DNA from 3 places in the Cobetia sp. MM1IDA2H-1 genome. Region 3 is predicted to be linked to each of the others. Evidence: predicted binding sites of a transcription regulator. Region 3 holds the regulator's gene; each other region holds the start of a gene.
The links. The regulator sigma-54, encoded in region 3, starts transcription at its own class of promoters, with help from an activator protein. The targets are predictions, from matches to a motif close to TGGCACNNNNNTTGCTNT.

Region 1 (10,321 bases), 360 kb from region 3:
GCGGCGCAGCGGTGCGCCGGATGTCGGCGTGTCTGGTTGAGAGGCCATGTGGATAACTCCAGTGTGCAAGCGCCAGTGCTACAGGTGTCTTGAGGATGGACAGGCATTCAAGCGTTGTCAGTCGCGGCCGGAGAGCAGAGATGAGGCGCCATCACCGCTGTCGCAGCAGTGACTTGCGCCGAAGAGCGCAATCGCGTGATGGACTGCCAAGTGGTTCATTTCGCGAGAAAAAAGTCGATCTGGATGCAACCAGACCTCAATGGTGTGCGTACACAGGAAGACGTGCCCGGCACGAGGCGGCGCTGACTGCCTGACAGGCCCATTTCCTCTGGAGAGAATTGACATGACGAAGTACGCCGATCGAATCCGCATTTCCCTGCTGCTGTTGCGCCTCGGGGTCTTCCTCGTGATGACAATGTGGACGTTGGACAAGTTCTTCAATCCCGGTCACGCCGCGGCCATCTTCGAGAAGTTCTATTCCATCGGCGGTGTCGGCGAAGGCATCGTCATCGTGATCGCCGCCATCGAGATGGTGCTGTTGCTGATGTTCCTGGCAGGCGTGAAGAAGACCCTCACCTATGGGCTGGTGCTGGTGCTGCATGCCGGCTCCACGCTGTCTGCCTTCAATCAGTATCTCGCGCCGTGGGAGCACCTGCTGTTCTTCGCCGCCTGGCCGATGCTGGCCGCCTGTGTGGCGCTGTTCCTGCTGCGGGAAATCGATACCTGCTTCACCCTCGGCGGCAAGCAGGCACGTCTCGCGCAAGCACAGACCCAGGCCGGCTGAATCGCGGGTTCGTGGATGCGCTCGCCTGAGGGCAGTTGCGCTCAGGCGAATCGTGAGTCACTCGTTGCCCGTGCGCTGACAGCAAGCGCCAGTAGCCAAAAGGCCCGGTCATGCGATGCATGGCCGGGCCTTTCATGTGCTTGCTGCAGGGTGTCGTGTGTGTCTTTCGTCTAGTGTGTCAGAGTGTCATTTTTCTTTATTGTTATCTTTGTGATAATCATGATGGCGGTTGTTGAGGTTGTCAGCGCCTTGTTGACGTATTCATAACGACGCCAGGTCATTACGTAAGATCTGATGCAAGGCGTGGCATGAGGGCTCATGCCTTGTCGATGCTTGCCTTATCGATGCATGCCTTGTCGATGCATGTCAGGCGATGCTGGAGCGCAGTGGCGAGGACAGAGTCTCGCTCAGCGTGTTCAGCGCTGTGGTCAGCTCGCGTTCGGCCTCCTTCACGCGTTGTGCGCCAGAGGATGGCGCTGCCTGCTCGGCCAGCTGGGTGGCGGCGGACAGCGGGTCCGTCACCGGTGCTGCCACATGCTGCGTTTCCAGGCGTGCGAGGATGGTCTCCAGCGCTGGCAGGCTTGCGTTGTTGTGGAATTGCCAGACGCCGTAGATGCGGCCATCGAAGGCGGCTTCACTGCCCAGGGTGGGGTCTGCCGCCAGTCCGGCGCCGAGTCCGAACAGGTAGAGGCCCTCAAGGAGGTTGCCTGAGAGGTCTCGGGGATTGCCGGTGGCATCGGAATCCAGTCCGCCCTTCACCTGGCTGAGCGGTAGCGGCTGACGCGTCGCATCCAGCAGGCGCGGCAGAATCGGCTGATAGCCGTTGCACTGCACCACTACCGGCGCGTCGGCCAGTGCTTCGCTGGCCGCGAGCAGGCGTTGCTGAGGGCCGGGGCCGGTCTGGATGAGCCTGACCTGCATATCGCAGTCTGCTATCCGACCGCTGGAGAGCACTTGCTGGCCGATGCTCAGGGCACGGTAGCGCAACCCGCCGGAGCGATTGATGCGTCCGCTGATGGGGCAGACATCGCGCTCGGCATCATAGGAATAGCCCGCGGCCTTGGCCTCTTCGGCGTTCTCGAAGAACAGCCGGACAGGCGAGCGGTGGAGCAGGGTGATCTCGTCGATGCGCGTCTTGTGGAATGCGCTGGCGAGCAGATCCAGCATCGAGAAGGCGCTGTGGGAGCCACCCACCACGCAGACACGCCCACCACGCCGCAGGCGCGGCAGCAAGAGGCTGCGCAGCTGACCTTCCGGCATGCGCAGCAGTTCATCACCGCTGTAGATGCGCGCACGCGGTGACAGGGACAGTCCCTGACGCGAGAGGTCCTGGGTCAGGTGTTCCGGGCATTGATAGCCGCCGAGATTGAGCACCAGGTTGGAGGTGCGGATCCGTGTCGGACGAGACGCGTGTTCCGGTGTGTGAGTCAGCGTCAGCAGATTGTCATCCTCGATGCGCTCAACCTCATCGAGACTCGTGCCGCACCACAGCTCCACGCCGGCAAGGCGGGTGGCGTGATCCAGTACCAGCCGGGACGCCGCTTCCAGCAGGGTGCCCACTTCACTGAGCGCCGGGGCGGTGAAGGCCTGGGCGCGGATGTTCTCCAGGCACGGATCGCCTTCCAGCGGAGCGAAGACCTCCGCGAGGGCCGGGTCTCTCAGGCAATCGAGAAAGACATCCCCCACCGAGTTGGCCGTGATGCGATATTCGCCCAGCCGTCCGGCCCCCAGAGGCGCATCCCGATGAATGCCTCCGGCATCCAGTATCAGCAGACCATGGCGTGCGAGTTGCGCCAGTTTTCCGGTTTTCAAGGCATTGAATAGAAACCCCATGCCCGCTGGGCCAACACCGGCCACGACACATCCGTAGGCGGTGATTCGTGAAATATCCTTCATCAGGTTCTGCTCCCTTTGTGGTTCGCTGCGTCCTGAAACTGTCTTGATGACGGGGTGTTTCTCCTGACCAGTGGAGCCCCTGTTCCTCAAGAAGATCGTGGCCATTCAGCGCCAGTCTGTGCTGGCTCGTGAAGGCGTCATTGGCGTCCTCGGCCCTGGCCCACGCGGAGGGTACGAGCGTGTTCGGGCTGTCATGCCTTCATGAAAAGGCATTGATATTTCTCATTGATATCAATTTAATCAACAAGATAGCGGAGTAATGGGCGTGATGATGCGGTGATGCTCTCATGACGGGACATGGGTGTTGCACAGATGATGCAGACGATGATCAGTGACGAGACTCGATACCGGTGCGTGCCTTTTTCGTTGAGGTCCACAACCGTGATGCAACGCTTGAGGCATGGCGATAGGTATCGATGACAATCAATTCTCACACGCGCACGATCACTCGTGGCGTGGCGCAAGACGTGGGAAATGACAGGAACGTCAACGGGTATTCTGGTGAATCGGGCAGGATTAATAAATGACCTGAATCAGGATTGAAAACGGCTGATGACGAAAATCATTCATTGCCATTAATGCGATATCGTTTGCCTCATGCGAGGGGATTATCGACTGGTGCGAGGAAGGGACTGACAACCAGCAGTCGATCAGCTGTCGTGTCGTTGGAAAGGATGGCAAACGTGAACGCAGCCGGCGCGCTGGCAGGAACCCGCAGACATGTGAATTCGCAGGTAGAGGTGTGCAGGCGAGCGAGCGCTGGCTCTGTTATGCTCTGCGCCCGCACGCATGCCTGTTCGGCTCGTGCCTGTTCATCGACTGAAGGAATGTCCTCGTGACTGACGCCACCGCCACCCCTGCCTTTGCCTCTCTGGCGCTGGCGCCCGAGCTGCTCACCAATCTGGAGACGCTCGACTATCACACCATGACGCCGATTCAGGCACAGAGCCTGCCGCCGATGCTGGAAGGGCGCGATGTCATCGCCCAGGGCCAGACGGGCTCCGGCAAGACCGCCGCCTTCGGCCTCGGCCTGTTGTCGCGCCTCAAGGTCTCGCGCTTTCGTGTCCAGTCGCTGGTGCTGTGCCCCACGCGTGAGCTGGCCGATCAGGTCGCCGGCGAGATTCGCCGTCTGGCGCGCGGTCTGCACAACGTCAAGGTGCTGACGCTGTGTGGCGGTGCGCCCTTCGGCCCGCAGCTGGGCTCGCTGGAACACGGCGCGCATATCATCGTCGGCACGCCGGGCCGTGTGGACGAGCACCTGCGCAAGGGCAGCCTGAGCCTTGCCGAGCTCAATACCCTGGTGCTGGACGAGGCCGACCGCATGCTCGACATGGGCTTCGCCGAGGTGCTGGATGCCATCATCGCCGAGACCCCGGAAGCGCGTCAGACGCTGCTGTTCAGCGCGACCTTCGCCGATGGCGTGCGCCCGATCGCCGAGCGCATCCTGCGGGAGCCGGTCAGCATCGAGGTCGCCTCCACCCACGATGACAGCAGCATCCGTCAGCTGTTTCACCGGGTAGCGGATGAAGAGGCGCGTTTCGAGGCGCTGCGTATTCTGCTGCTCAAGTATCGTCCTGACACCAGCGTGGTGTTCTGCAACACCAAGCGTGAGGCACAGGAGGTCAGCGATGCCCTCAATGAGCACGGTTTCAGTGCCATGGCCCTGCACGGTGATCTGGAGCAGCGCGAGCGTGATCAGACGCTGGTGATGTTCGCCAACAAGAGCACCTCGATTCTGGTGGCCACGGACGTCGCGGCACGCGGGCTGGATATCGACGCGCTGGATGCGGTCTTCAATTACCAGATCGCTCGGGACCTCGATGCCCACGTCCACCGTGTCGGGCGTACCGGTCGCGCGGGCAGCTCCGGTATCGCCTGTACGCTGTATACCGAGAAGGAAGACTATCGCCTGGCCAAGCTGGGAGATTTCCTCGAGCAGACGCTGGAAGCCGAGCCGCTGCCGGCGAAGAGCATGCTGACCCGTGAACCCTTCCGCGCGCGCATGGCGACGCTGCAGATCGATGGCGGCAAGAAGGACAAGCTGCGTCCCGGCGACATCCTCGGTGCCCTGACGGGCGATGGCGGCCTGCCGGGCAGCCAGATCGGCAAGATCAAGGTACTGGCCCGCACCACCTACGTGGCGGTGGAGCGCGATGTCGCCAAGGCCGCGCTGACCCAGTTGATGAACGGCAAGCTCAAGGGCCGTTCCTTCCGCGCGCGTCGCCTCAAGAGCTGACAGGGGCGCCCGCCTGATGGCGTGGAAATCAGCAGAGGAGTGACATGGCAGGTCCCACGTCTCTCATCTGGATCACGACCTTGTCATCACGTCATTCGATGCCCGCCACTTCGGCGGGCATCGTGCTTTTTGAGCAGTAGATTGACTCTCGCGGGCCATGACGGCGGTGGCTAAGCTTGGGGGTGACGGCCCTGATCGACAGGGCGCTGAACCGGTAACTCGTGATGACTGACAATCCCGCCGATAATCTTCGCATCCGTGAAGAACGTCTCATCGATCATGAGCGCATCTACCGCATCCATGAATCCGTGTTTGCCGGCCACCGGGAGGCTCGCCTGGGCGACAGACTGCGTCGCAGTGATCTGGCGCAGATCTCGCTGGTGGCCGAGCGCTTCTCTGACCCGGAAAGCGGGCGTCACCTCAGTGAAGGCGAAGGAGGGCTGCTGGGGCATGTGATGGCCTCGCGCGTGGAACTCTCCGGCTGTCCGGGGCGCGTGCTGATGGCATTGGCGCCTCTGGCGGTGTTGCCCCAGCACCAGCGTCATGGCATCGGCAAGCGGCTGGTGATCTCGGCGGTCAAGCGTTGTCGTCTGCTGGGAGCGGGCGCCGTGGTGGCGGCGGGTCATGCCGAGTTCTATGCCCATCTGGGCTTTCACCCGGCGCGCCATTACGGCCTTTATTGCCATCACGAGGATGTGCCGGGCGCCTTCGTGGCCATCGAGCTGGTGCCGGACTATCTGGCGGGGCTGGGAGGCGAGGTGCTGTTCGATCATGGTTTCTCTGACCTGGGCCTCTGACCTGGGCCCCTGGCTCGAGCGCAGATTCGCGCTCTGATCCGGGCTCCTCGGAGGGGTTTGCCCTGTGGTGTGCCTCGTCACTCGGTCATCCTCTTGCAACTCGGCGTTGCGCCACCCTTGAAACCGTGCGACACCCGCTCCATGTCCTGTGTATCCCCGCGCTGTTGTCTGTACTGGTGTGCAGGCCGGGGCGTTATCCCGACCGATGATTCAAGGAGAGACATCATGAAGCTCAAGACTCTGGGTAGTTCGCTGATGATTGCCATGCTGGGTCTCGGTGGCCTGTCACTCGCCGGTTGCGAGGACGAGGGCCCGATGGAGAAGGCTGGCGAGAAGATGGACAACGCCGTGGAAGACGCCGGTGACAGCGTCGAGAACGCTACCGACAGCTGATGGCTGGCCGTGACTCGCCCGCGAGCACGGCGAACCGCAAGGTGTGAATGCACAAAGGCCCCGCCTCTCATGAGGCGGGGCCTTTGCATGTCAGGGCTCCGTGTATCAGGGCTCCGTATATCAGTTCTCTGTATATCAGGGCTGCATGTGTCAGAGGTTTGAGAAAGTCTCAGGAAGAGACAGGCTCAGACAGACACGGGCTGCTGGTCGCTCTGCTGCTTGCGTTCCGCGACGGCGGCTTCATAAGCGCGGCCTTCCTCGGCCTCGGTGGCGGCGCTGAAGCGCACCAGCAGGGCGAACAGCGAGATCACGATCACGCCCATGCCCAGATACATCAGGCCTTCCTGGTAGGTCAGTTCTTCACTGCGGAACAGGAAGCCCGCGGCGACAGCCCCCGCGTTGCCGCCCGCGCCGACGATACCGGCCACCGCGCCCAGTGCCTTGCGATTGACGAAGGGCACGATTCCGAAGGTGGCGCCTTCCGCCATCTGCACGAACAGGCTGAACACCAGCATGATGCCGATGGCTACCGCGAGGGTTTCCATCTGGGCGAAGCCGACCAGCGCCACGCCTTCACACAGCAGCGCGATGAACAGCCAGCGCACGCGACCCTTGAGGCCGGACTGACGGGCGAACAGGTCGGAGAACACGCCGCCCAGGGTGCGCGCGAACAGGTTCATCAGGCCGAACAGGCCCGCGATGAGGCCGGCGGTGGCGAGATCGAGGTCGAAGTGATCGAAGAAGTAGATGGCGGCGACGTTGTTGATGGTCAGCTCGACCCCGAAGCAGGCGCCGTAGACGAGGAACAGGGCCCAGACACGGATGTCGCGAGCCGCCGCGCCGAAGGTGGCGCGCATGCTGTATTCCTTCTCGGCCTTGGGCAGCTCACCACGCTCACGCAGCTCGCTGAAGTTGCCGTCCGGCGCATCCTGGGTGAAGAAGTAGTAGGCGATCCCGGTGAGGAACAGCACGATGCCCGGCACGACCATCGCCAGACGCCAGCCCAGGGTCTGCTCGACGCCCAGCATCAGAAGGCCGGCCATCACCAGCGGCATCAGCATCTGGGTGGTGCCGCCGCCCAGGTTGCCCCAGCCGGCGGTGGTGGCATTGGCGGTGCCGACCACGTTAGGACCGAACATCACGGAGGTGTGGTACTGGGTGATGACGAAGGACGCGCCGATGGCACCGATGGCCAGACGGGCGAGGAAGAAGGATTCGAAGCTGTCGGCGAAGCCGATGCACATCACCGGCAGAGAGCCGAGGCACAGCAGCCAGGTGTAGGCCTTGCGTGGCCCGATGCGATCACACAGCACGCCGATGGCAAGTCGCACGATCACCGTGATGGCGACGGAGGCGATGATGGTGTTGCCGATCTGGGTCTTGGTCAGGCCGAGGTCATCGCGCACCACGGCCATCAAGGGCGCGATGCCAAACCAGCCGAAGAAGCAGACGTGGAAGGCGAACCACGACATGTGGAAGGCGCGCATCTGCGGGGTATTGAAGCTGAACAGCCGGATACGGCTGGCCTTGTTGCGAATATCCATGAGTGGGCTCCTGGTACAGCGTCGGTGCCGGACGCCAGGGTCTCGGCGCACGACGGGTGGTCGAACAGCTGTGAACGACAGCGGGGCGCCTCGTCATTGAGGGGCCTGGTTCGACGCACTCGTACTCCCGGGAGCCTGGTCCACGTCATGGATGATGCATGGCACGCTTGTCTGCCATTGCCTGACTCAAAGCAAGTAGCGCGCCACTTGCGGGGGTGTTGTGCATCCAACCCCCGTCATATCAAGGGCTTGGAATCATCATGTCGGGCAAGACAGCAGTGGAGGGTAAGCAGGGCGATGCCCAGTGGCGGTGCGCGGCGGGGTGAGGATGATCCAGTCTGGCGCACGTGGCGGGCGAGAGATCGCCAGATCACGCCATGCATCATTGCTGTGCAGCCGGGCGCGCCCTTGCGCACTGCGGAAGGCCTTTCTGGCCAGCGCTGCACCAGTTTGTGGCATGAATCCTGCAGTGTCAGAGGCGTGACGCCATCCTGACTCCCGCTTGCGAAGACGCCGTCGTCCTTGATCTCGGACGTCGGTGCCTGATCGCTCGAGGCGTCGCCTGACACCCCGGCACCACCGCCTGACACACTGCCAAGGAAGCCTGATATGCCCGTGACCGTGTTGATCGTCGATGTGCGCAGCGAGCGTTCCGCCGCTCTGGAGCAGGCGCTGTTGAGCGCCGGCTTCGAGGTGGCGCTGCGGGTCGATGAACACGAGGACCTGCATGCGCTGGTGCAGCACCATCAGCCGGATGCCGTGATCATCGACGCCGACCTGCCCAGCCGTGACACCCTCGAGCACCTCGGCCAGCTGGGGCGTCACTATCCCAAGCCGATGATCATGCTGGCCAGTGAGGACGCGCCGGACCTGGTGCGCCAGGCGGCTGGCGCCGGCGTGTCCGCCTACGTGGTGGATCACGTCATGCCGGCGATGGTGCGCAGCATGGTCGAGGTGGCCATCACCAGCTTCGAGGCTCACCGTGCCCTCAAGGGCGAACTCAATCGCACCCAGACCACTCTGATACAGCGGCGCAGCGTGGATCGCGCCAAGGCGCTGGTGATGGAGAGTCGCGGACTGGGGGAGGATGCGGCCTACCAATATCTGCGCAAGACCGCGATGAATCGGCGTCTGGCATTGCACGAGCTGGCCGATGAGCTGCTCAAGGCGTCGCGTCGGCACTGAGCCGAGTCTCGTGATGTCCTTCTCTTTCGATCGTTCAAAAGGTGGATGTGATGCTCAGTGATTCTCTTCTCAATGGCCATCAGTTGACGCTGGGGTTGATGCCGCTCAATGACGCGGCACCTCTGGTGGTGGCGGAGCGTCAGGGGTTCTTCCGTGAGGAGGGGCTGGCCGTGACGCTCAAGTGGCAGCCGTCGTGGGCGGCACTGCGCGATGACCTGCAGACCGGCGTGTTGCAGGGCGCGCAGATGCTGGCGCTGATGCCGCTGACCTCGACCCTGGGGCTGGATGGCCGCGCCACACCGGTGATCAGCGCGATGACGCTCAATCTGGGCGGCAACTCCATCACCCTGTCGCGGGCCCTGATGGCGGCGCTGGCCGAGGAGGGGCATGACCTGGGCTCTCCGCTGGCGGTGTCTCGGGCGCTGGCGGCGCACGTGCAGAAGCGCCGCGAGCGTGGGGAGGCGGCGCTCAAGCTTGCCAGCGTGCATCCCTTCTCCTCGCACCGCTATCTGCTGCGTTACTGGCTGGCGGCCGGCGGAATCGACCCGAATCGCGACATCGAGATGCGTGCGGTGGCCCCGCCGTTGATGGCCGCCCAGCTGGCAAGTGGCGCGCTGGACGGCTTCTGTGTCGGAGAACCCTGGAACAGTCTGGCCGCCGTGCAGGGCATGGGGCAGGTGGTGGCGGGCAGTCATGATATCTGGCGCTTCGGACAGGAAAAGGTGCTGGGCGTGCGCGAGGACTGGGCGGAGCAGCACCCGCTGGCGCATCAGGCGCTGATTCGCGCGCTGCTCAAGGCCTGTGCCTGGCTGGACCGCCCGGGCAACCGTGAGCAGGCCGCGCAGTGGCTGCATGATGAAGGTATGCAGGAAGTGCCGCTTTCAGTGGTGGCGCGTGGACTGCGCGACGTGGATGTCGAGCAGTCGGTGGAGGCGTTCCAGCGGGAAAATCCCGGCTGGACCATCTTCCATCGCTATGCGGCCAACTTCCCGTGGCGCTCGCAGACCCGCTGGTATGCCGCCCAGATGCAGCGCTGGGGGCATCTCGAGGGAGTCAGCGACAATGACCTCGAAGCGACCCTGGCACGCTGCGTACGCCCGGACCTCTACCGCAGCGCAGCCCGCAAGCTGGGCATGGTGGTGCCGGTGGCGGATGAGCGCAGCGAAGGCACGCATCCGGCGCCCTGGTGGCTGAGCGGCGAGGCAGGGCAGGTGCCGATGCCGGCGGATGGCTTCATCGATGGGGCGGTCTTCGAATGACACCGCTGGCGCGCGCTGAAGCGTGAGGCGACAAGCCGAGGGGTGAGCAGTGGGAAGCGAGTCAAGAGGCGAGAGGCGAGGGGGCAGAGAAGAGACGCCCGCGAGCGCGAAACCTGTCGGCTCAGGCATGTTGGCAGTGCGGTTATGATATTCTCATCCCACTGCCAGCACCGCGTCAGGGGATCGCATGACCACTCGCAAGTCTCAGATTCGCAAGGATAATGTCG
Region 2 (10,321 bases), 790 kb from region 3:
GCACGCGCATCAACGGACTGCACGCCTGGCTCAAGGGCGAGCTGAACATCGGCATCACCGACAACCTGGTCACCATGCCGGAGATGCACATCACTCACGCCCTGAGCGCGCTCAAGAAGCACGGCCCGGAAGTGAAGATCAACATCCGCATGATCCCGCCCAATGAGATCGAGCGTGCCGTACTGGATGGGCGATTGCATACCGGCGTGATCCCGACGCTCAAGACGCTGCCGGGACTCGAGTATCGCTCGCTCTACGAGGAAACCTCCTGCCTTTACTGCGCGCGGGGCCATGTGCTGTTTCGCGAGCCCCGGGAAGGCGACACTCGCGCGCGCGGACGCCCGGTGGGGCAGGAGGAAATACGCCAGCATGATGCCGTGCTGCCTGCCTACGCGCAGACACCCACGATCAAGGCGCTGCATGAGCCACTCAGGGCATCCGCCTCGGCGACCGACCGCGAGGGCATCGCCTTTCTGGTGCTCTCCGGGCGTTATCTCGGCTATCTGCCCACCCACTATGCCGAGCGCTGGGTGCGCGATGGCCAGATGCAGGCGCTCAGCCCGGTGGCCAACTCCTATGTCACCTATTACAGCGCCATCACGCGCAAGAGCCGCGCGCCCAACCTGGTGCTGGAGCGTTATCTGACCGAGCTGGACGCCCTGCGCCAGGCGACACCGACACGGAAAGCGCCATCTACCCAGGAGGGCCGGTCATGAACCAGCACCAGGGGAAGTGGGCCATCCAGGGGCGGGGAGACTGTCGGGGTCATCAGGCGCGGTGAAGCGGATGACCTATTCGTTGTCGTCGTAGTGAATGATCGACAGCAGCTGAATCGGGACCTCGTTCAACTTCTCGGGGCCATGCGGAACGCCGGCATCGAAGGCCAGGCTGTCGCCGGGGCCCATCTCATAGAACTTGTCACCGTGGCGATAGGTGAGATGTCCTGACAGCAGGTAGATGAATTCATGTCCGGCATGGCAGAAGTTGGGGAAGACTTCGCTGGCATCATCCATGGTGATCAGGAAGGGTTCGTAGCGCTTCTTGGGGCCCTGCTTGTAGCTCAACAGTTGATAGGCATGGCCGACTTCCGTGCCGGTGCGTACCACCTGCATGCCTTGCCCGGCCTTGATGTGCTGGGCACCACGCCCATTGACATCGTAATCGCTGAACAGCTTCGAGATCGGCAGACTCAAGGCATTGCACAGCTTGTTTAGGGTATCGAGACTGGTGGACACCTGGGCGTTCTCCACCTTGCTGATCATGCCCTGACTGACACCGGCGATACGCGAGACGTCAGAAATCTTGTAGCCCTGCGAGACTCGCTGCTGCTTGAGCGCGCGCGCGATGTGCTGCTCGAGTCCCAGGCGTGTCTCGTCGGCTGCCGCCGTGATGGTGTCTTTCCTCTCTGACTGCGCAGCGGGGTCGGTCGCTAGTTCACGGGGCAGAGTGTCGGAGCTGTCCTGTTCCGACTTCTCGGAGGGAGCGGGGGATTTTCGCGGCATGATGACTCCTGTAGCGGAGAGGGTGGCAATGGGAAGGGGGTGGCCGGCGAGGACGCGGCATGCCCTTGTGAGGCATGCGGCGCATCGGCTCGCGAGCGGGGTATGGCGTGACATTACCAACTTTGCCGTCAACCCTCATCCTTGATGTCTGCCAAGGGGGCGGGAGTACCTTTCGAGAGTCCTTCTCAATCACCTGGCCTGGGTGTGAGGCAAGAGGCCTCCTCGACGTCACGTCGAGGAGGCCTCTTGCGTCTTGCGTTCGCAATGCGTCCTGCCACTTCACCCGGTTGTCACTGCAGGTCTTGCAGTGCCCGACATGGTGGGTGTGCTCAGCCGCGCGCCAGTCGCTTGGCCTTTTCCGGATCATCGAAGGGCAGGGAATGGCTGATGGCCGAGAGGCTGGTCTCTCCGTCAGTGCCGGTCTTGAGGGTCAGCGGAGTGCCATGCTCGGCATAGCCGGGTTCGAGACGTGCCAGCGCCATGGAGCGATCGCTCAGGCGCGAGTACATGCCTTGGGTGATGACACCGACACACTTGCCGTCGGCGTAGATCTTGTCACCGATCTGGGCGACGTCTTTCGAGTCCAACAGCACGCCATAGACCTTGACGCGCTCCTTGCCCTGCAGCGCGAAGTGTTCGCTGGCGCCACGGAATTCGCTCTTGCCCGGGGAGACGGTGAAGTCCAGGCCCAGCTCCCACAGGGTGTCGCCCACCGGCTGGTCGGGATACGGGTAGGTTTCGGAATTGTCCGCCGGGTAGAACAGCAGGTGGCTCTCGACCCGCAGCCAGTCAAGGGTGCCGAAGCTGCACGGCTTGATGCCCATGTCGGCGCCATCTTCGAGAATCTGTTCCCACAGAGAGGGAGCGTCCTTGGCCTTGCAGAAGATCTCGTAGCCACGCTCGCCGGTGTAGCCGGTGCGCGAGATCATCACGTGGTAGCCGAACAGCTGGGTCTGCAGATGGTGGAAGTAACGCAGCTCACGGATGCCCGGCACATGACGCTCCAGAAAATCCACCGCGACCGGCCCCTGCAGTGACATGTCATGCATGTCGTCATCGAAGGTCAGGCTGACGGCGCGCCCCAGGGCACTCTTGGCCAGCATTTCATTCGCGGTGCCCGTGCCGTGCACCACGAGGTAGGAGTTCGGCGCCAGGCAATAGACGATGCAGTCGTCGACGAACTTGCCGGCCTCATTCAAGACGCTGGCATACACCGATTTGCCCGGATACAGCTTGGACATGTCCCGCGTGGTGACGTAATCCAGCACGGCCTGGGCGTGCGGGCCATTGCAGTGGATCTTCTTGAGTCCCGAGACATCCATCAGACCGGCGCGGGTGCGGATGGTCTCGTGGTCATCGGCCGTGTCCGAGACGGCGTAATTCCAGGCAGTGCCCATGCCATTCCAGTCTTCCAGCTCCGCGCCCAGCTTGCGGTGTTGTTCGGCCAATGCCGAGATGCGCCATGAATTCGCCATGCGTCCCTTTCTCCTGTGAGTCGTGCTGCCTAGCGTAAGTGGGTGGTGCCGTAGTCCTGCTGGTGCTGGCGGAGATGGCGCGCAAGACGCGCATTCGCCGCAGGAGGTGTTGTTGTTCTGTTGCCTCTTCAGGCGCCTCTTCAGGCGCTTCACAAGGGCTTGTGCCTGCTGCTTGCCTTGCCTGATCGCATGAGTGTCGATTCTTGAAAGGAAAGAAACATTCCTCATGGTTAAGCAAGGGGCTTGCCAATTCCGTCAAAGGCCATGGCCACGGCAGCCCTTGAGCGAGTCAGGCGCCGATTGGCAGCACGAATTCGGGCGTGAATATTAGCGTTTTGCGTCATGCTGGTGCGAAGAGAGGGCTTTGGGCACCGAAATGATGCCTATTTCGAGAAACGAGCAGGAATTCACTCAGGATCACTTGGCATTTCCTGTGGGGTAAAACGAGCTTGGAAAATAAATTTCCATGCAAAACAGGAAGTTGATGAAAAGTTCTGGGCAGCAGCTGGCGAAATGGCATGCTGCATGCTTTTCTTTGGGGGAAATAAAGTTGACCAGCAGGAATCACAAAAACTCGTTTCATCCGCTATCTTGACGTGGCGAGTCACCACAAGGGGTCAGGTTTCCCGGGGTGGCAGACAGTGTCGAGGGAGATGGAACCCGGTCCGCTCTCAGAGGAAACCCAGATGTCACCCGAAAACGCGCAACAGTTCATCAAGGATCACGACATTCGCTATCTGCTGGCGCAGTTCGTGGATATTCACGGCGCCGCCAAGACCAAGTCCGTGCCGGCCAATTGCCTGATGGATGTGGTCGAGAAGGGCGCCGGCTTTGCCGGCTTCGCCGTCAGTGGTCTCGGCATGTCGCCGGAGGGGCCGGACTTCATGGCGCGGGGTGATCTGAGCTCGTTGTCGCTGGTGCCGTGGCAGCCGGGTTATGCGCGCATGGCCTGTGATGGCTACGTCAATGGGCAACCGTTCGCCAACGACAGCCGCGTGGTGCTGCTCAAGCAGCTGGAGCGCCTGAAGGAGAAGGGCTGGACGCTCAATAGCGGGCTGGAGCCGGAATTCTCGCTGTTCCGCCGGGGGGAAGCGGGTGAGCTGTTGCCGGTGGACGAGAGCGATACCCTCGCCAAGCCCTGCTACGACTACAAGGGCCTGTCGCGTTCGCGTGAATTCCTCGAACGTCTGGTCGAATCGCTGCAGGCGGTGGACTTCGACGTCTACCAGATCGATCACGAGGACGCCAACGGCCAGTTCGAGATCAACTACACCTACAGCGATGCGCTGACCTCGGCAGACCGCTTCACCTTCGTGCGCATGGCCGCCGGCGAGATCGCCAATGACCTGGGCATGGTGTGCTCCTTCATGCCCAAGCCGCTGGCGGACCGCCCGGGCAATGGCATGCACTTCCACCTGTCCGTATGTGATGACACCGGACGCAACCTGTTCGGCGATAATTCCGACGCCCAGGGCATGGGCCTGTCGTCGCTGGCGTACCACTTCCTCGGTGGTCTGCTGGCGCATGCCCCGGCGCTGTGTGCCTTTGCCGCGCCGACCGTCAATTCCTACAAGCGTCTGGTCGGGGGTGGCAGCACCAGCGGCGCGACCTGGGCGCCGGTCTTCATCGCCTACGGGGACAACAACCGCTCGGCCATGGTGCGTGTGCCTTACGGTCGCCTCGAGTTCCGCCTGCCGGACGCCGGCTGCAACCCCTATCTCGTGCACGCCGCCATCATCGCGGCGGGGCTGGATGGCGTGGCGCGCAAGCTGGACCCGGGCACGCCCCACAACATCAATCTCTACTCGCTGACCCCGAGCGAGTGCGCCGAGAAGGGCATCGAGACGCTGCCGCAGAATCTGGCCCTGGCCATCGATGCGCTCGAGGCGGACAGCATTCTGCGCGAGAGCCTGGGCGAGGGAATCTGCGCCGAGTTCATGCGCCTCAAGCGCGAGGAATGGCTGGATTACAACGCACAGGTCAGTGCCTGGGAAGTCCAGCGCTACGCCGAATTCTTCTGATCTCATCCGGCGGCGCTCGCGGATCTCGCGGGTCATGCCAGACGAGGGTCGCCACTGTCACCACCACGTTCAAGACATCAGGCAGGAGACGCCTCCTGCCCGTGAGAGGACATCACCATGTGTGGAATCGTAGGGCTTTATCTCAAGAACCCGGCGCTGGAATCGCGCCTGGGGGAGCTGTTCGAGCCGATGTTGATCGCGATGACCGATCGCGGCCCGGACAGCGCCGGCTTCGCCATCTATGGCGACGAATTTGACGCTGGCATCAAACTGACGCTGCAAAGCGATGGTGCCGATGAGGATTGGGAGGCGATCGCCAAGGGCCTGGGCGAGCAGGTCGGCACGGTGGCGGACTGGTTCAGCAATGCCAGTGTCGCGGTATTCAAGATCGCCGGAGAAGAAAGTGCCGTGCGCGGCTGGCTTGCCGACAGCGCCCCGCAGATTCGCGTGCTGAGCGTGGGGCAGAGCATCGAGATCCTCAAGGCGGTGGGCCTGCCGGCCCATATCGCCAGCCTCTATGGCCTCAAGGGCATGCAGGGCAGCCACATCATCGGCCATACCCGCATGGCGACCGAAAGCGCCGTGACCCTGCAGGGCAGCCACCCGTTCTCCACCGGGCGTGACCTGTGCCTGGTCCACAACGGCTCGCTGTCCAACCACAACTGGCTGCGCACCAAGCTCAAGCGTGAAGGCATCAGCTTCGAGACCGACAACGATTCCGAAGTCGCCGCCGGCTACCTGACCTGGCGTCTGGAGCAGGGCGACAGTCTGGAAGCCGCAATCACCGGCGCCCTGAAGGACCTTGATGGCTTCTTCACCTTCACCATTGGCACGCGTGATGGCTTCGCCGTGGTACGTGATCCGATCGCCTGCAAGCCTGCCGTGATCGCCGAGACCGATGACTACGTGGCCATGGCCTCGGAATACCGCGCCCTGGCCAGTCTGCCGGGCATCAAGGATGCCCGCGTGTGGGAGCCGGAACCCGGCCGCCTGTATCTGTGGGAAAAAGACACCGCCCGTTCGGAGGCCGCGTAATGATGAAGACTCACGATCTGGCCGTTGATGGGCTGCGCGAATTGAACCAGGCCCTGCACGATGCCGATACCCTGAAGGACGCGCGCGAGTGGCGAGTGGTCAACTCCGACGGCGCCCACAACATCGCCTGCGGTATCAATGATGACATCAGTGTCGATATCGATGGCCACGCGGGCTACTACTGCGCGGGCATGAATCAGAAGGCCAGCATCACCATCCACGGCAATACCGGGGTGGGGGTGGCGGAAAACATGATGTCCGGCTGCGTGCGGGTCAAGGGCGATGCTTCCCAGTCCGCGGGCGCGACCGCCCACGGCGGCCTGCTGATCATCGAAGGCAACGCCTCGGCGCGCTGCGGCATCTCGATGAAGGGCGTCGATATCGTCGTCAAGGGCAACATCGGGGCCATGAGTGCCTTCATGGGCCAGGCGGGACGCATGGTGGTCTGCGGCGACGCCGGTGAAGGCCTCGGCGATTCGCTCTATGAAGCGCGACTCTACGTGAAGGGCACGGTCGCATCGCTGGGCGCGGACTGCATCGCCAAGGACATGCGTGCCGAGCACCTGGAAGAACTGGCGGAGTTGCTGGCGAGTGCCGGAATCGATGAAGACCCGGCCAGCTTCACGCGTTATGGATCTGCGCGTCAGCTCTATCACTTCAAGGTCGACAACGCCTCAGCCTACTGATCAGGATGCCCAACATGACTGACGAAACTCAAACACAGCCTTACAACCCGGCACTGCGGGAATCCGCCACCTTCGGCCGCGATGTCATCCATGAGATCCAGCGCGCGGCGGAGACGGGAATCTACGATATCCGTGGCTGGGGCGCCAAGCGCAAGGTGCCGCATTTCGATGACCTGCTGTTCCTCGGCGCCAGCATGTCGCGCTATCCGCTGGAAGGCTATCGCGAGAAGTGCGAGACCGAAGTCGTGCTCGGCACGCGCCATGCCAAGAAGCCGGTGGTGATCAGCACGCCGGTCACCATCGCCGGCATGAGCTTCGGGGCCCTGTCCGCCCAGGCCAAGGAAGCCCTGGGGCGTGGCGCCTCGGAAATCGGCACCTCCACCACTACCGGCGATGGCGGTATGACCCCGGAAGAGCGCGGCCAGTCCTCGCGCCTCGTCTATCAGTACCTGCCGTCGCGCTACGGCATGAACCCGGACGACCTGCGCAAGGCCGATGCAATTGAAGTCGTGCTCGGCCAGGGCGCCAAGCCCGGCGGTGGCGGCATGCTGCTGGGCCAGAAGATTTCCGAGCGGGTCGCGGGCATGCGCACCTTGCCACAGGGCATCGACCAGCGCAGCGCCTGTCGCCACCCGGACTGGACCGGCCCAGATGACCTGGCGATCAAGATTGCCGAGCTGCGCGAGATCACCGACTGGCAGGTGCCGATCTACGTCAAGATCGGCGCGACCCGCACCTACTACGACGTCAAGCTGGCGGTGAAGGCAGGCGCGGATGTCATCGTGCTGGATGGCATGCAGGGCGGCACCGCCGCCACCCAGGATGTCTTCATCGAACACGTCGGCATCCCGACCATGGCCGCCATCCCCCAGGCCACTCAGGCACTGCAGGAGATGGGCCTGCATCGTGAAGTGCAGCTGATCGTCTCCGGCGGGATTCGCAACGGCGCCGATGTCGCCAAGGCGATCGCGCTGGGTGCCGACGCCGTGGCCATCGGTACCGCCGCCTTGATCGCGCTGGGCGACAACCATCCGCGCTACGCCGAGGAGTATCAGAAGCTGGGGTCCGCCGCCGGTTTCTATGACGACTTCCAGGATGGCAAGTGTCCGGCCGGTATCTCCACCCAGGACCCGGAGCTGAGCCAGCGACTGGACCCGGTCGCGGCCGGCAAGCGTCTGGCCAACTACCTGCGCGTGCTGACGCTGGAAGCCCAGACCCTGGCACGTGCCTGTGGCAAGTCACACCTGCATCATCTGGAACCGGAAGACCTGGTCGCCCTGAACGTGGAAGCTGCGGCCATGGCCCGGGTGCCGCTGGCGGGCACCAACTGGGTGCCGGGCCAGGGCGGTTACTGATGGCACGATCTCTATCGTGCGTGTGCCATTGCGCATGAGAGCGATCGTGCATGGCTGCCATTGCGCATGATTGTCATGGCAAAGCTGCGAAGCCTTTTGTCAGCAAGATCGCCGCAATGTTGTCCAGGCAAAATGTCGCAATGACAAGAACTCTGCTCCGGTTGATGTAGAAAAATATGACCTGACGATATTGAGTTATCAAAGCGCCTCACCCTTCGGTGAGGCGCTTTCTTTGGTGGTGAGTACAATCAAGGAAAAAGGCCAATATCATGCAAGCGAAAGTGCATCAGAATGCTGACGGTGGAGAAGCGCGTAGTGTCGTGTCGATTGCGAGATCGTGATTCTCCAAAGATAAATTTTTCCATTCTTTCAGCATCTTGAAGACATTAAATGAGAAATATGTCAGGCGTAGCGATTGGCTTATGAGGTGAGGTTGGGTCAGGGCAATAATGGTGAATTCAAGCCGATATTCATGAGCTTTGTGTTCTGTTTTGGTGCGTGAATACCTCTATTGATTGTTCATATGTGAAATGGGGTTTTCAGACGATTTTGCCGGGCATGCGGGGTAATAATTTTGCCGTCAATGGCACGAAATATGCTCAAGAAATGGAGTGGTAGTCGGATGCACGTCATCGTCAAGACGGCGGCATTACAACAAGGACAATTTCTCAGAGCAGGGTCGTGTCATGAAAAGCCCGCAATCATCCTCTGTCACTGCCGGGATTCGAAGTCGGCAACACTATCCACGCATCGAGGCGCTGCCCGATGCCCAACGGTATCTGGTGGCATGCCAGTCTCCCGAGAGCCTGCCAGGCACTGGAGAGGCGGCGGGCAACGCCCGTCAGCAACTGCAGATGCATTGTCAGCTGATCAGTACGCTGCTGGGGCAGCTCGGTAGCCGCGAGGTGGGAGGCGCCGTGCAATCCGCTCCGGCAACAGAGGCGTTGCCCACGGGGCCCGCCGACAGCGCCCGCCTGCATCGCTGGTACGACGTCGATGATCGCCCCCTGGCCTGCGATGCGCTGGCGGGTGCCATCGGCGAGGTAGGCGCGGCGGGATGTCTGATCATCATCGGCAGTGAGCATTTCGTGTGGCAGGTCGCCAATCTGGCTCAGCAGCAGGGTCTGTTGCTGGATGACATGGTGATGCTGCCGGTGGCTGCTCTGGGGCGGCATGTGTTCTGCGTGCACTGTCAGCAGGTCAGTGAGCACGTCATCCACTCACCGGCGGCCTGTGATGGCTGTGGTTTGATGCTGGAAGTGCGTGATCATTTTTCCAAGCGTCTCGGCGCCTACATGGGCGTGCGAATCGATGCGGAAGCCCCGGGAGAGATTCCCCCACAGGAGGAGGTGGCACCATGTCTCGCTTCATGAAGGCGCGGGTCGCCGCGGTCGATCAGCTCAGCAGCAGCGTGCGCCGTCTCACTCTGGTGCCTGCCGATGAGGCCTCACCCTTCACGCTGTTCTCACCGGGCAGTCATGTGGTGCTGGGCATTCCAGGAGAAGGGCGGGTGTGTCGCAACGCCTATTCATTGATCAGCCCGCCGGATGATCCCTCGCAGTACTGCATCGCGGTGCGTCGTCAGCCGGTCTCGCGTGGGGGCTCCGAAGCCATCCATTCACGCGTCAAGGTCGGTGACGAGCTGGAGCTCAGCCCGCCGGCCAACCTCTTTCTGCCGCACTGGCAGGCGCGTCACCACCTGATGCTGGCAGGCGGCATCGGCATCACGCCGTTTCTCTCCTACCTGCCGGAGCTGGAGAGTCGTGGCGCCAGCTGGGAGCTGCACCTGCGCAGCCAGGACCTCGATGTCGCCCGCTTCCCGGAGGCCGCACCCTATCTGGCGAGTGGCAACATCACCCAGCACCGTCTCGAGCGTCCGAATCTCAAGGCCCTGCTGGCGCGTCAGCCCGCCGGCACTCACGTCTATCTCTGCGGCCCGCAGGCCATGATCGATGCCGTGAAGGACGCGGCGCGCGAGCTGCACTGGAGTCTCGCGCGCATCCATCACGAGGTCTTTGCCGCCCCGGAGCCGGGGACTCCCTTCATGGCCGTGGCGCGTGGCAGCGGTGTGGAAGTGGCGGTCGGTGCTCAGGAATCGATGCTGGAAGCACTGGAGCGCAGCGGTGTCGAGGTCACAAGCCTGTGTCGTGGCGGCGTCTGCGGACAGTGTCGGGTCGAGATGCTGGAGGGGGAGGCGGAACACCGTGACTCCTTCCTCGATGAACAGGAGCGGGCCAGTCAGCGCTG
Region 3 (10,321 bases):
TGGCGGAGGACTATCCCCAGGACATCATCGACCGCTCACGTCGCGTGCGCCTGCTGGCGCTGGATGTGGACGGCGTGCTGACGGACAACCGGCTGCACTACGATGCCAATGGCGTGGAAACCAAGAGCTTCCACGTCCAGGATGGCCACGGCCTCAAGCTGATCCTGCGCAGCGGTATCCGGGTCGCCTTGATCACGGGTCGCAGCTCGCCGATGGTGGAACGTCGCGCCAAGGAGCTGGGTATCCAGGACGTCATTCAGGGCCGCGAGGACAAGCTGGTCGCGCTGACCAACCTGTGTCGCGAGCACGATATCGCGCTGGATGACGTGGCCTACTGCGGAGATGACCTGCCGGATCGCGAAGCCATCCGTCGCGTCGGTCTGGGGGTCAGCGTTCCCAACGCCATGCCCTATGTGATGAGTGAAGCCAACTGGGTGACCACTCGTCAGGGCGGTGATGGTGCCGTGCGCGAGATCTGTGATCTGCTGCTCAAGGCACAGGGCCACTGGGCCTCGGTGCTGGATACCTATCTGCAGGAGTCGCGCGCCTGATGCCACGTCTTCCCCGTCCCTCTCCGCGCCTGTGGCTGATGCTGCTGCTCCTGCTGGTCGGCGGCGTCATGGCCCTGATCGAGCAGCGCAACAGTCTGGAATCGACAGTGGATGTCGACGCCAGCAGTGATGAGCCGGATTACTATCTCGACGGGGCTGACATGACGCGCTTCGATGCGCGGGGAGTGTCGATCCAGTCGATGACCTCCCCGCACATCGAACACACGCCAGGCGATGACGTGACACGTGCGCAGGCACCGAAGATCCGGACCAACGACAGCGAAGACCGTCGCTGGTACGCCACGGGTGACAGTGGCGTGTTGAGCGCCGGCGGCGACACCTTCACCCTCGAGGGCAATGCCAGACTACGCCAGCCTTCGGATGCCTGGACACTGGACACCGACGTGCTGCATTACAGTCGTGAGCAGAACCGTGCCTGGAGTGACGTGCCGGTGGTGATCACCCAGAATGGTCAACGCGTCGAGAGTGACCGCTTCAGCGCTGACCTCTCTCAGGATTCCGCCCAGCTGGAAGGCCGCGTCCGCAGTACCCTGCAACCCGGCAAGGGCAAGAGCGATGCCGCCCGGGAAGCCGAGACTCTCGACACCGGCAATGACACCACCCGTGACGATGATGGCCGCGTCTCCAGCACCTTCGATGCCGCGCCGGCCAAGGATCAGTGAGCGCACCCCTGCATGCGCCGAATCCTCTCTCTCCGATTTCCGCTTCACGATGGCCTGAGTGATCGTGAAGCCTTACCAGTTCTGCCAAGGAGCACTCCATGACTTCAACGACTCTCACGCCCTTGACGGTCTGGCGCCAGACACTCAGACCCGGTGTCATGGCCCTTGGCCTGGCACTTGGCATGACGACGCTTTCCCCGACCGCACTGGCGCTGGACAGCGATGCCAACCAGCCGATCAACATTGCCGCCGACTCACTGTCACTGGATGACAAGGCCGGCACGGCCACCTATACCGGTCGCGTGGAAATGCGCCAGGGCAGCATGAAGCTGGATGCCGCGCGCGTTGACATCAGTCGCGCCGACAGCGGCGAGATCTCCCTAGTCAAGGCCACCGGCCAGCGCGCCTACATGGAGCAGAAACCCGATACCGACGAGCGACTGGTCAAGGGCTGGGCGAATACCATTCGCTACCACGCGCTGGAGCGCCGGGTGGAACTGGTCGGCGATGCCCGTCTGGAGAAAGGCGACGACACCTTCGAAGGCGGCTACGTGGAATACTTCCTGGACAAGCGCCAGGTCAATGCCAGCAATGGCACCGATGCCTCATCCTCCGAGGGGTCACGCGTCCACATGACCCTGACGCCACGTGGCGCCAATGCCAGCAAGGACCAATGAGCATGACTGCTGCCAGCCCACGTACCCTCAGCGCTCGTCATCTGGCCAAGGCCTACAAGGGTCGCAAGGTCGTCAAGGACATCTCGCTGGAAATCCGCCAGGGTGACATCGTAGGCCTGCTGGGCCCCAACGGGGCCGGCAAGACGACCTCGTTCTACATGATCGTCGGCCTCGTGCGCTCGGATGCCGGTAGCGTGACCATCGATGACCACGACCTGTCCGGCGCCGCCATGCATCAGCGGGCTCGCGCCGGCATCGGCTATCTGCCCCAGGAAGCCTCGATCTTCCGCAAGCTCTCGGTATCCGACAACATCATGGCGATCCTCGAGACGCGCAAGGACCTGGATCGCAACGGACGCAAGGCACGCCTGGAGGAGCTGCTCAACGAGTTCAGCATCACGCATATTCGTGACAGTGCCGGCATGAGCCTTTCCGGCGGGGAGCGCCGCCGCGTGGAGATCGCTCGCGCACTGGCCACCGAGCCGGACTTCGTGCTGCTCGATGAGCCGTTTGCCGGCGTGGACCCCATCTCGGTGGGCGAGATCAAGAGCATCGTGCGCCAGCTGCGTGACCGCGGCATCGGGGTGCTGATCACCGATCACAACGTGCGCGAGACACTCGACATCTGCGATACCGCCTACATCGTGGGCGATGGCCAGATCATCGCGCATGGCGACGCCGACACCATCCTCGCCAACCAGCAGGTGCGTGATGTCTACCTGGGTCATGAGTTCAAGCTCTAGCCCGAGAGTGCCGTCAGCCTGGTGAGAGCCGTCAGCCTGGTGAGAGCCGTCAGCCTGACGAGAGCCGTCCGACCTCTTCTGCTCTCACCAGCACCCACCAGCACCCGCCACTTCCTGCTTCATTGTCGGGGCCTCGTTCCCCGCCCCCTCACGCAAGCGCCTCGACATGCGCTTGCGTGATCTCCCCGTGAACCCTCCTGCTCTGCCACACCTCACTCGAATGCATGACGTCCATACCACCTTGGTGGCAACATGGCATGCAAGTTGCTTGAATATTCTCGACTGCCCCTTGTCAGTGCCCCGACCCACGGTATAGCGTAGATGCACGTTCCTTTGCCGTGAATGACAGACCCCATGAAACCCACCTTGCAGCTTCGACTCGGCACTTCCCTGACCATGACCCCGCAACTTCAGCAAGCGATCCAGCTGCTGCAGTTGTCGACGCTGGACCTGCGTCAGGAGATACAGCAGGCGCTCGAGTCAAACCCCATGCTGGAGCTTGACGAGGAATACGAGTCGCTGGATGTCGCGGAGACACAGGACAAGAGCGAGATCTCCACCTCCGAGACCAACAGCGAGATTCCTGAAGAATACCCTCTCGACAGTGACTGGTCGGACCTCTACCAGGACCACGCAGGCAGCCTGACCAGTTCCGGCAGCGGAAGCTCGAGCGAGGACGGGCCGGACTTCGATCGCAACACCAGTGTCGAAAGCCTGCAGGACCATCTGCGCTGGCAGCTGGCGATGACGGACCTCGATGCGCGTGAACGCCAGATGGCGGAGAGTCTGATCGATGCGGTGGATGGGGCCGGCTACCTGAGCATGAGCCTGGACGAACTGGTCGATGGCCTGCGAGGTCAGGGACTGCCCGGCCTCAAGGCGTCGGAACTCGAGCAGGTCCTGCTGCGCCTTCAGCAGTTCGATCCCACCGGTGTGTTCGCTCGAGACCTGCGCGAATGCCTGCTGCTTCAGCTGGCCCTGCTGCCGGACGATCTGCCGCTGCTGGCCCAGGCCCGCCGTCTGGTGCGGCAATTCCTCGAGGCACTGGGCAATGACGATCGCAAGCTGCTCAAGCGTCGCCTGAGCCTGGATGATGATGAGCTGGATCACGTCATTCGTCTGGTACGGGCGCTCGACCCGCGCCCGGCGTCCGCCTGGGGCGAGCCTGCCAGTGATTACGTCATCCCGGACCTGCTGGTCCGTCATACGCGTCACGGCTGGCAGGTCGAGCTCAACCCGGAAGCGCTGCCCAAGCTGCGTATCCAGCCGGAATATGCCGCCCTCATCAAGCGGGCCGACAAGTCCGCGGACAACACCTTCCTCAAGGACAATCTTCAGGAAGCCCGCTGGCTGATGAAGAGCCTGTCCTCACGCAATGACACCCTGCTCAAGGTGGGCCGCGAGATCATGGCGCGCCAGATCGACTTCCTCGAGCAGGGGGAAGAAGGCATGAAGCCGCTGATCCTCGCCAACATCGCGGAAGTGGTCGAGATGCACGAATCCACCATCTCGCGGGTGACCACCCAGAAATATATCCACACCCCGAGAGGCGTGTTCGAACTCAAGTTCTTCTTCTCGAGTCAGGTGGGTGGCAGCGGCAACGGTGACGCGCACTCCAGCACCGCGATCCGTGCGCGCATTCGCAAGCTGATCTCGGAAGAACCGGCGCGCAAGCCATTGTCCGACTCACGCCTGGTGGATCTGCTGGCCAGTGATGGCATCGAGGTAGCGCGCCGGACGGTCGCCAAGTATCGCGAGGCCATGGGCATCCCCTCCTCCAGCGAGCGCAAGCGCTTGGCGTGAGTCTCGACAACGGATACCCGCAAGCCAGCGGGCTCCACACGTCGGAGCGCTGAAGCTCGCCCCCTTGCACCTGCCATCCTGACATCATCTGCCAATCGGTCGTCTGAATACCGGTTGGCAATGCCTGTCCTTGCGACTGCGTGAGTGACTTCACGCCCCCAATTGCCTATTTTTCCAGCCACTTTTCTCCAGAGTGCTTTCTTTTTCCCTCACATCCCACGGACAGATAGCCAGGGGTCGCCACCGACTCCTGCCACACGAACGTCGACGTAAATGCTGACATTGGCCACAAACGGCCGGTTTCTCGAGCCCCATTCCGTCCGTGATGCGAGGCGATGCTCATGAAGAACCTGCTGATATCCCTCGCTGGGTTGAAGACAAGCCTTGCCCCACGATGCAGCGCAGCGTTGATCTTTGTTCAAAGCTTGGGCATTGTCGGGGTAGACGCTCGGTACACCGGCACCGCCGCTCTCGCCAGCAGATGATCGCCACGAGACCATGGCCGGAGTCAGAAAGTGGCCGCGCGTTCAATCAGGGTTTGCTCGCAGTCAAAAAGGGTTACAATTCAAAGGCAACCCGCTGGATAAAGGAGCGTGTCCATGCAAGTGAATATCACCGGGCATCATGTGGAACTCACCGATCCTCTCCGCGATTATGTCAACGAGAAGCTCGCTCGCCTCGAACGGCATTACGACAACATCACCAATGTTCAGGTGACACTGTCGATCGAGAAGGAACGCCAACAGGCTGCCTGCACCCTGCACGCCGCTGGCGCCGACCTCCATGCCCTGGCAGAAGACCCCAACATGTACGCTGCCATCGACGCGCTCGCCGACAAGCTGGACCGCCAGCTGGTCAAACACAAGGAAAAGTCCCAGGCTCGCTCTCAGGGCACCGGGACCCGTTGACCTTCTGCCATGACACTTGATCAGATCCTTCCCCCCGAGCGCACGCTCTACGGCGTCCCCGGGGGGAGCAAGAAGCGGGTGCTGGAATTCTTCAGCACCTTCATTGCTCAGAACATTCCCAGCCTGGACAGCCAGGAAGTCTTCTCGCGCCTGATCGGGCGCGAGAGACTGGGTTCGACGGGCATCGGCCACGGCGTGGCCGTGCCACATGCACGCAGTCCACACTGCAAGACCCCCATCGCGGCGTTCATGAAGCTCGGTGACCCCATCGACTTTGACGCCATCGATGGCGAACCCATCGATCTGCTGTTCGTGCTGCTGGTCCCCGAGGAGGCAGATGACACCCATCTCACTCTGCTCGGCCAGGTGGCGGAACTGCTCAACTCGCCCACCAACCGGGCAGCATTGCGCCAGGCAGACAGTCAGCGAGCATTGTTCGAAGCCCTGACCTCGGCCATCGCCGAATTGCCGGCGCGCTGAACCTGCAAGCCCGGACTCGCTCCGGGCTTGTCGCTGACTGGCCTCAGGCACCCTCCGCTTTCACCTCATGCTGACCTCGCCCTGGGAGAGCACTCCATGAAGATCGTGATCATCAGTGGTCGCTCCGGTTCCGGCAAATCGATTGCCCTCCAGGCGCTGGAAGACATTGGCTACTATGCCATCGACAATCTGCCCGGCATGCTGCTGGCACCATTGGTCGAGCAGCTGGAAAAGGACAGCCCCACCCGCCGGCGCATCGCGGTCTCCATTGACGCGCGCAACCTCCCCGATGCCCTGAGTCGCTTCCCTGAACTGCTCGACAGCGTTCGTCAGAGCGGCATGGATGTGCAGGTCGTCTACCTGACCACGGACTCCCGTGTCCTGCTCGAACGCTATTCCGCGACCCGCCGCCGTCATCCGCTGACCCGCGACAATGACCGCACGCTGGCCGAGGCCATCGAGATCGAGCAGCAGACACTGGCCCCGATTCGTCAGAAGGCGGACCTGGTCATCGACTCGACCAACCTCAGCGTGCATGACCTGCGCTCGCGCATCACCGAACAGGTCGCGCAGCACAGCTCTCGTCATCTGACACTCACCTTCGAGTCCTTCGGCTTCAAGCATGGCGTGCCGACCGATGCCGACATGGTGTTCGATGCCCGCTGCCTGCCCAACCCCTACTGGGACATCAATCTGCGCAGCGATACCGGTCGTGATGACAGCGTGGCGGAATTCCTGCAGCGCTACCCGGACGTCAAGGCGATGCAGGATGACATCGCCGGCTGGCTGGAACGCTGGCTGCCCGCCTATCAGGCCAGCAATCGCAGTTACCTGACCGTTTCGGTGGGCTGTACCGGCGGCCAGCATCGCAGCGTCTATCTCTGCGAGCAGCTGGCCGAACATTTCGCCAAGCAGCTTCCTGAGGTGCGTCTACGCCACCGGGAACTGGGGATCCATACGGCCCTGGCGATCAGCGATACCCGTCAGGAGTCACACGATGCCCAGTCGTGAACTGGTTCTGACCAACAAGCGCGGGCTGCATGCTCGCGCTGCCACCAAGCTGGTCAACTGCTGTGCGCCCTTCGAGGCCACGGTCATGGTCAGTCACGGTGAGCGACGCGCCAACGCGGCCAACGTCATGGCGCTGCTGATGCTGGCAGCCCCGTGTGGCACGGCGCTGATCATCGATGTCGAGGGCGAACAGGCAGATGAGGCCCTGTCTGCGATCGAGTCCCTGTTCGAGGCGCGCTTCGAAGAGGAAGAATGACGCCGCCGCACGCCGTCTGACATCCCCCGCCCGCCGGCTTTCTGCCACTTTTTCCGCGATGATTGCCCTACCGATAAGAAACAGTGTTTTCTTTTGTCGACGCGCCCCCCTGCGCCAATGGTAGAATCAACGCTGTCCTTCATGTCGACAGGGGAAGCCGACAGATGAGCAAGACGTCACGCAAACTCAAGCCAAGACTTGATCGCCTGTCACAGGCACTGGAAAGTGGCGAGCTGGATCAGGCAAGGCGCATGCTGAATCGCGGCCTGGCACCGGTGGACGTGGCCCACTTGCTGGAATCCTCCCCCCCCAAGGAGCGCAACCTGCTCTGGGAGCTGGTCGACGCCGAACTTCAGGGCGATGTGCTCCAATACCTTGGCGAGGATATCCAGAGCGACTTCCTCAAGGACATGGATGCCGAGGACGTCCTGGCCGCCACCGAGAATCTGGAACCGGATGATGTCGCCGACATCCTCCAGCGGCTTCCGAATGCCGTGATTCTCGAAGTCCTCGACTCCATGGAGGCGCAGGAACGCCAGCGGGTCGAGACGGTGCTGTCCTACCCCGAGGACACTGCCGGCGGCTTGATGAACACGGACACCATCACCATCCGTCCGGACATCACCTTGGATGTCGTGTTGCGTTACATCCGCCGTCACGAGCGACTTCCCGATTCCACCGACACCCTGCTGGTCGTCTCGCGCCGCGATGAATTCATCGGCGCCCTGCCCATCAACCGCCTGCTGGTCTCTGACCCCGGTGTCACGGTGCGCGAGGTGATGGATACCGACAGCGTGGTGATTCCGGCATTGATGCCGGAGAGCGAGGTCGCCTCGCTGTTCGAGAAGCATGACCTGATCTCGGCGCCTGTCGTCGGCGGTGATGGCAATCTGCTCGGGCGCATCACCATCGATGACGTGGTCGACGTCATCCGCGGCGATGCCGAGCACCAGGTCATGTCGATGGCGGGGATGGACGAGGATGAAGATACCTTCTCCCCGGTGATGCGCACCTCCTGGCGTCGCGCCATCTGGCTTGGCATCAACCTGCTGACCGCCTTCATGGCGTCCGCCGTGATCGGGATGTTCGAGGGCACCATCCAGAAGATCACCGCGCTGGCGGTACTGATGCCCATCGTCGCCAGCATGGGCGGCATTGCCGGCTCACAGGCACTGACGGTACTGATTCGCGGCATCGCACTGGGACACGTCAAGAGTGGCAACGTGCGCTGGCTTCTCAAGCGCGAAATCATCGTCGCGGGGCTCAATGGCCTGCTGTGGGCGGTGGTGGTCGCCGGGATCGCCATCGTCTGGTTCGGTGATGTCCAGCTGGGGGCCATCATCGGTGCCGCCATCATGATCAATCTGTTGATCGCGGCCGTGACCGGGACATTGCTGCCGATACTGCTCAAGAAGCTCAATATCGACCCGGCCCTCTCCGGCAGCGTGATCCTGACCACCGTGACCGACGTGATCGGCTTCATGGCCTTCCTGGGCCTGGCGACCTGGCTCTACCTGTAATCACGCCAGGAGAGTCACGCATCATCCGGCAGCCTGCAGAAACGAAGACGGCCGCTCCCCCAGGAGCGGCCGTCTGTCTTTTCACGAAGGATGATCTCTAGCTCAATCTTCCAGCGCGTCTTCCTCACCTTCCGACATGCCCGCGACGGTCATGCCACCGATCAGCCAGCTGCCAGAGTGGATGCTGCCCCGGGTATCGACATCATCACCGACCGCCAGCAGATTGGCGGCCATGTCACGCAGATTGCCGGCGATCGTGAACTCCTCGACCGCGTGCTGGATCTCGCCATTCTCGACCCAGAAGCCCGAAGCGCCACGCGAGTAGTCACCGGTCACGCCGTTGACGCCCTGCCCCATCAACTCGGTCACCAGCACGCCGGTGCCCATCTGCTTGAGCATCTCGTCACGTGAGGTCAGCGGCGCGGTGATGCGCACGTTGCGCGCACCGCCCGCGTTGCCGGTGGTCTGCATGCCCAGACGACGAGCACTGTAGGCGCTCAGCATGTAACTCTGCACCTTGCCGTCGGCAAAGTAGACATTGTCACGCGTGGCGACACCGTCGTTGTCGAAGGCGGCACTCGACATGCCACCCACCTCACGCGGCTTCTCGCCGAGGGTGAACCAGTCAGGGAACAGCGGCTGACCCAGGCTGTCGCACAGGAAGCTGGACTCACGATACAGCGAACCACCCGCGATGGCGGACAGATAGTGCCCTACCAGGCCTGCCGACATCTGCGGGTCGAACATGACCGGCATACGCCCCGTCGCCACCTTGCGCGCGTTGAGGCGTGCCAGCGTGCGGCGTGCAGCCTCACGCCCCACATCCTCCGGGGAGCGCAGGTCGGCCGGGTTGCGCACGCTGGTGTAGTCATAGTCACGCTGCATGCCCTGTTCATCCCTGGCGATCAACATGCAGGACATCGAGTGTCGGCTGCCGCACTGACTGGCCAGGAAACCGTGGCTGTTGCCGTAGACCTGCACACCTTCCCCACTGGAGAAGCTGGCACCTTCGGATTGCGCGATGCCTTCCACTTCCAGTCCGGCACGCTCACACGCCAGCGCCAGATCCGTCGCGTCATCGACGCTGATCGCCCAGGGGTGATGCGCCTGAAGGTCCGGGAAATCGGTGGCCATCAGTTCGGCCGGCGCCAATCCGGCAAAGCTGTCCTCGCCGGTGTAATGAGCGATGGAGACCGCTTTCTCGACCGCGGCACGAATCGAGTCGCTACCGGCGTCGGAAGAGGTCGCGCTGCCCTTGCGATTGCCCAGATACACGGTCACGCCGATCCCCTGATCACGCGACAGCTCGACGGTTTCGACTTCTCCGTCACGCACCGAGATGCTGACGCCCTGATCGACGCTGGCGCCCACCTCACAGGCATCGGCTCCCAGACTGCGGGCCAGCTCGAGCGCTTCGCTGACGCGGCGCTCCAGCAGTTGTTGCTGAGCAACGGCATCAAAGGCCTGGCTCATGTTGTTCTCCTTCTGAGGAGACGGGGCGCTGGCAGTGCTATACTGCCGCAAATTTCCCCGACTCGTTGGAATTGGCATGCGTAAAGAAAGACCTGAGGAGCTCGTCGAGCGTCCCAGCAAATCCCAGATGAAGCGTGAAATGATCGAGCTTCAGGCCCTCGGCAAGAAGATCATCGACATGCCGGCCGGTCAGCGCGCCAAGTTCCCGCTCTCCGA

Region 1: a site for sigma-54 is predicted at 8,104-8,121, ahead of BOH68_RS02055 (ANTAR domain-containing response regulator). Genes of this name have one in related genera too.
Region 2: a site for sigma-54 is predicted at 3,492-3,509, ahead of glnT (type III glutamate--ammonia ligase). Genes of this name have one in related genera too.

What each region holds. Positions count from the first base shown of each region.
Region 1 covers NZ_CM133225.1:442,073-452,393, forward strand. The annotation lists gene BOH68_RS02020 (hypothetical protein) at 1-48, opposite strand, end outside; gene BOH68_RS02025 (hypothetical protein) at 344-784, shown strand; gene BOH68_RS02030 (hypothetical protein) at 1,151-2,680, opposite strand; gene dbpA (ATP-dependent RNA helicase DbpA) at 3,516-4,916, shown strand; gene BOH68_RS02040 (GNAT family N-acetyltransferase) at 5,141-5,713, shown strand; gene BOH68_RS02045 (hypothetical protein) at 5,939-6,106, shown strand; gene BOH68_RS02050 (NarK family nitrate/nitrite MFS transporter) at 6,292-7,650, opposite strand; gene BOH68_RS02055 (ANTAR domain-containing response regulator) at 8,260-8,835, shown strand; gene BOH68_RS02060 (CmpA/NrtA family ABC transporter substrate-binding protein) at 8,886-10,094, shown strand; gene BOH68_RS02065 (TetR/AcrR family transcriptional regulator) at 10,282-10,321, shown strand, end outside.
Region 2 covers NZ_CM133225.1:1,590,544-1,600,864, forward strand. The annotation lists gene BOH68_RS06810 (LysR family transcriptional regulator) at 1-716, shown strand, start outside; gene BOH68_RS06815 (helix-turn-helix domain-containing protein) at 792-1,502, opposite strand; gene BOH68_RS06820 (aminomethyltransferase family protein) at 1,832-2,977, opposite strand; gene glnT (type III glutamate--ammonia ligase) at 3,664-4,998, shown strand; gene BOH68_RS06830 (class II glutamine amidotransferase) at 5,116-6,033, shown strand; gene BOH68_RS06835 (GltB/FmdC/FwdC-like GXGXG domain-containing protein) at 6,033-6,719, shown strand; gene BOH68_RS06840 (FMN-binding glutamate synthase family protein) at 6,734-8,074, shown strand; gene BOH68_RS06845 (dimethylamine monooxygenase subunit DmmA family protein) at 8,761-9,447, shown strand; gene BOH68_RS06850 (PDR/VanB family oxidoreductase) at 9,432-10,321, shown strand, end outside.
Region 3 covers NZ_CM133225.1:797,862-808,182, reverse strand. The annotation lists gene BOH68_RS03440 (KdsC family phosphatase) at 1-551, shown strand, start outside; gene lptC (LPS export ABC transporter periplasmic protein LptC) at 551-1,234, shown strand; gene lptA (lipopolysaccharide transport periplasmic protein LptA) at 1,333-1,911, shown strand; gene lptB (LPS export ABC transporter ATP-binding protein) at 1,914-2,654, shown strand; gene BOH68_RS03420 (RNA polymerase factor sigma-54) at 3,009-4,457, shown strand; gene hpf (ribosome hibernation-promoting factor, HPF/YfiA family) at 5,057-5,365, shown strand; gene BOH68_RS03410 (PTS sugar transporter subunit IIA) at 5,375-5,845, shown strand; gene rapZ (RNase adapter RapZ) at 5,942-6,856, shown strand; gene BOH68_RS03400 (HPr family phosphocarrier protein) at 6,843-7,112, shown strand; gene mgtE (magnesium transporter) at 7,277-8,632, shown strand; gene pmbA (metalloprotease PmbA) at 8,735-10,105, opposite strand; gene yjgA (ribosome biogenesis factor YjgA) at 10,182-10,321, shown strand, end outside.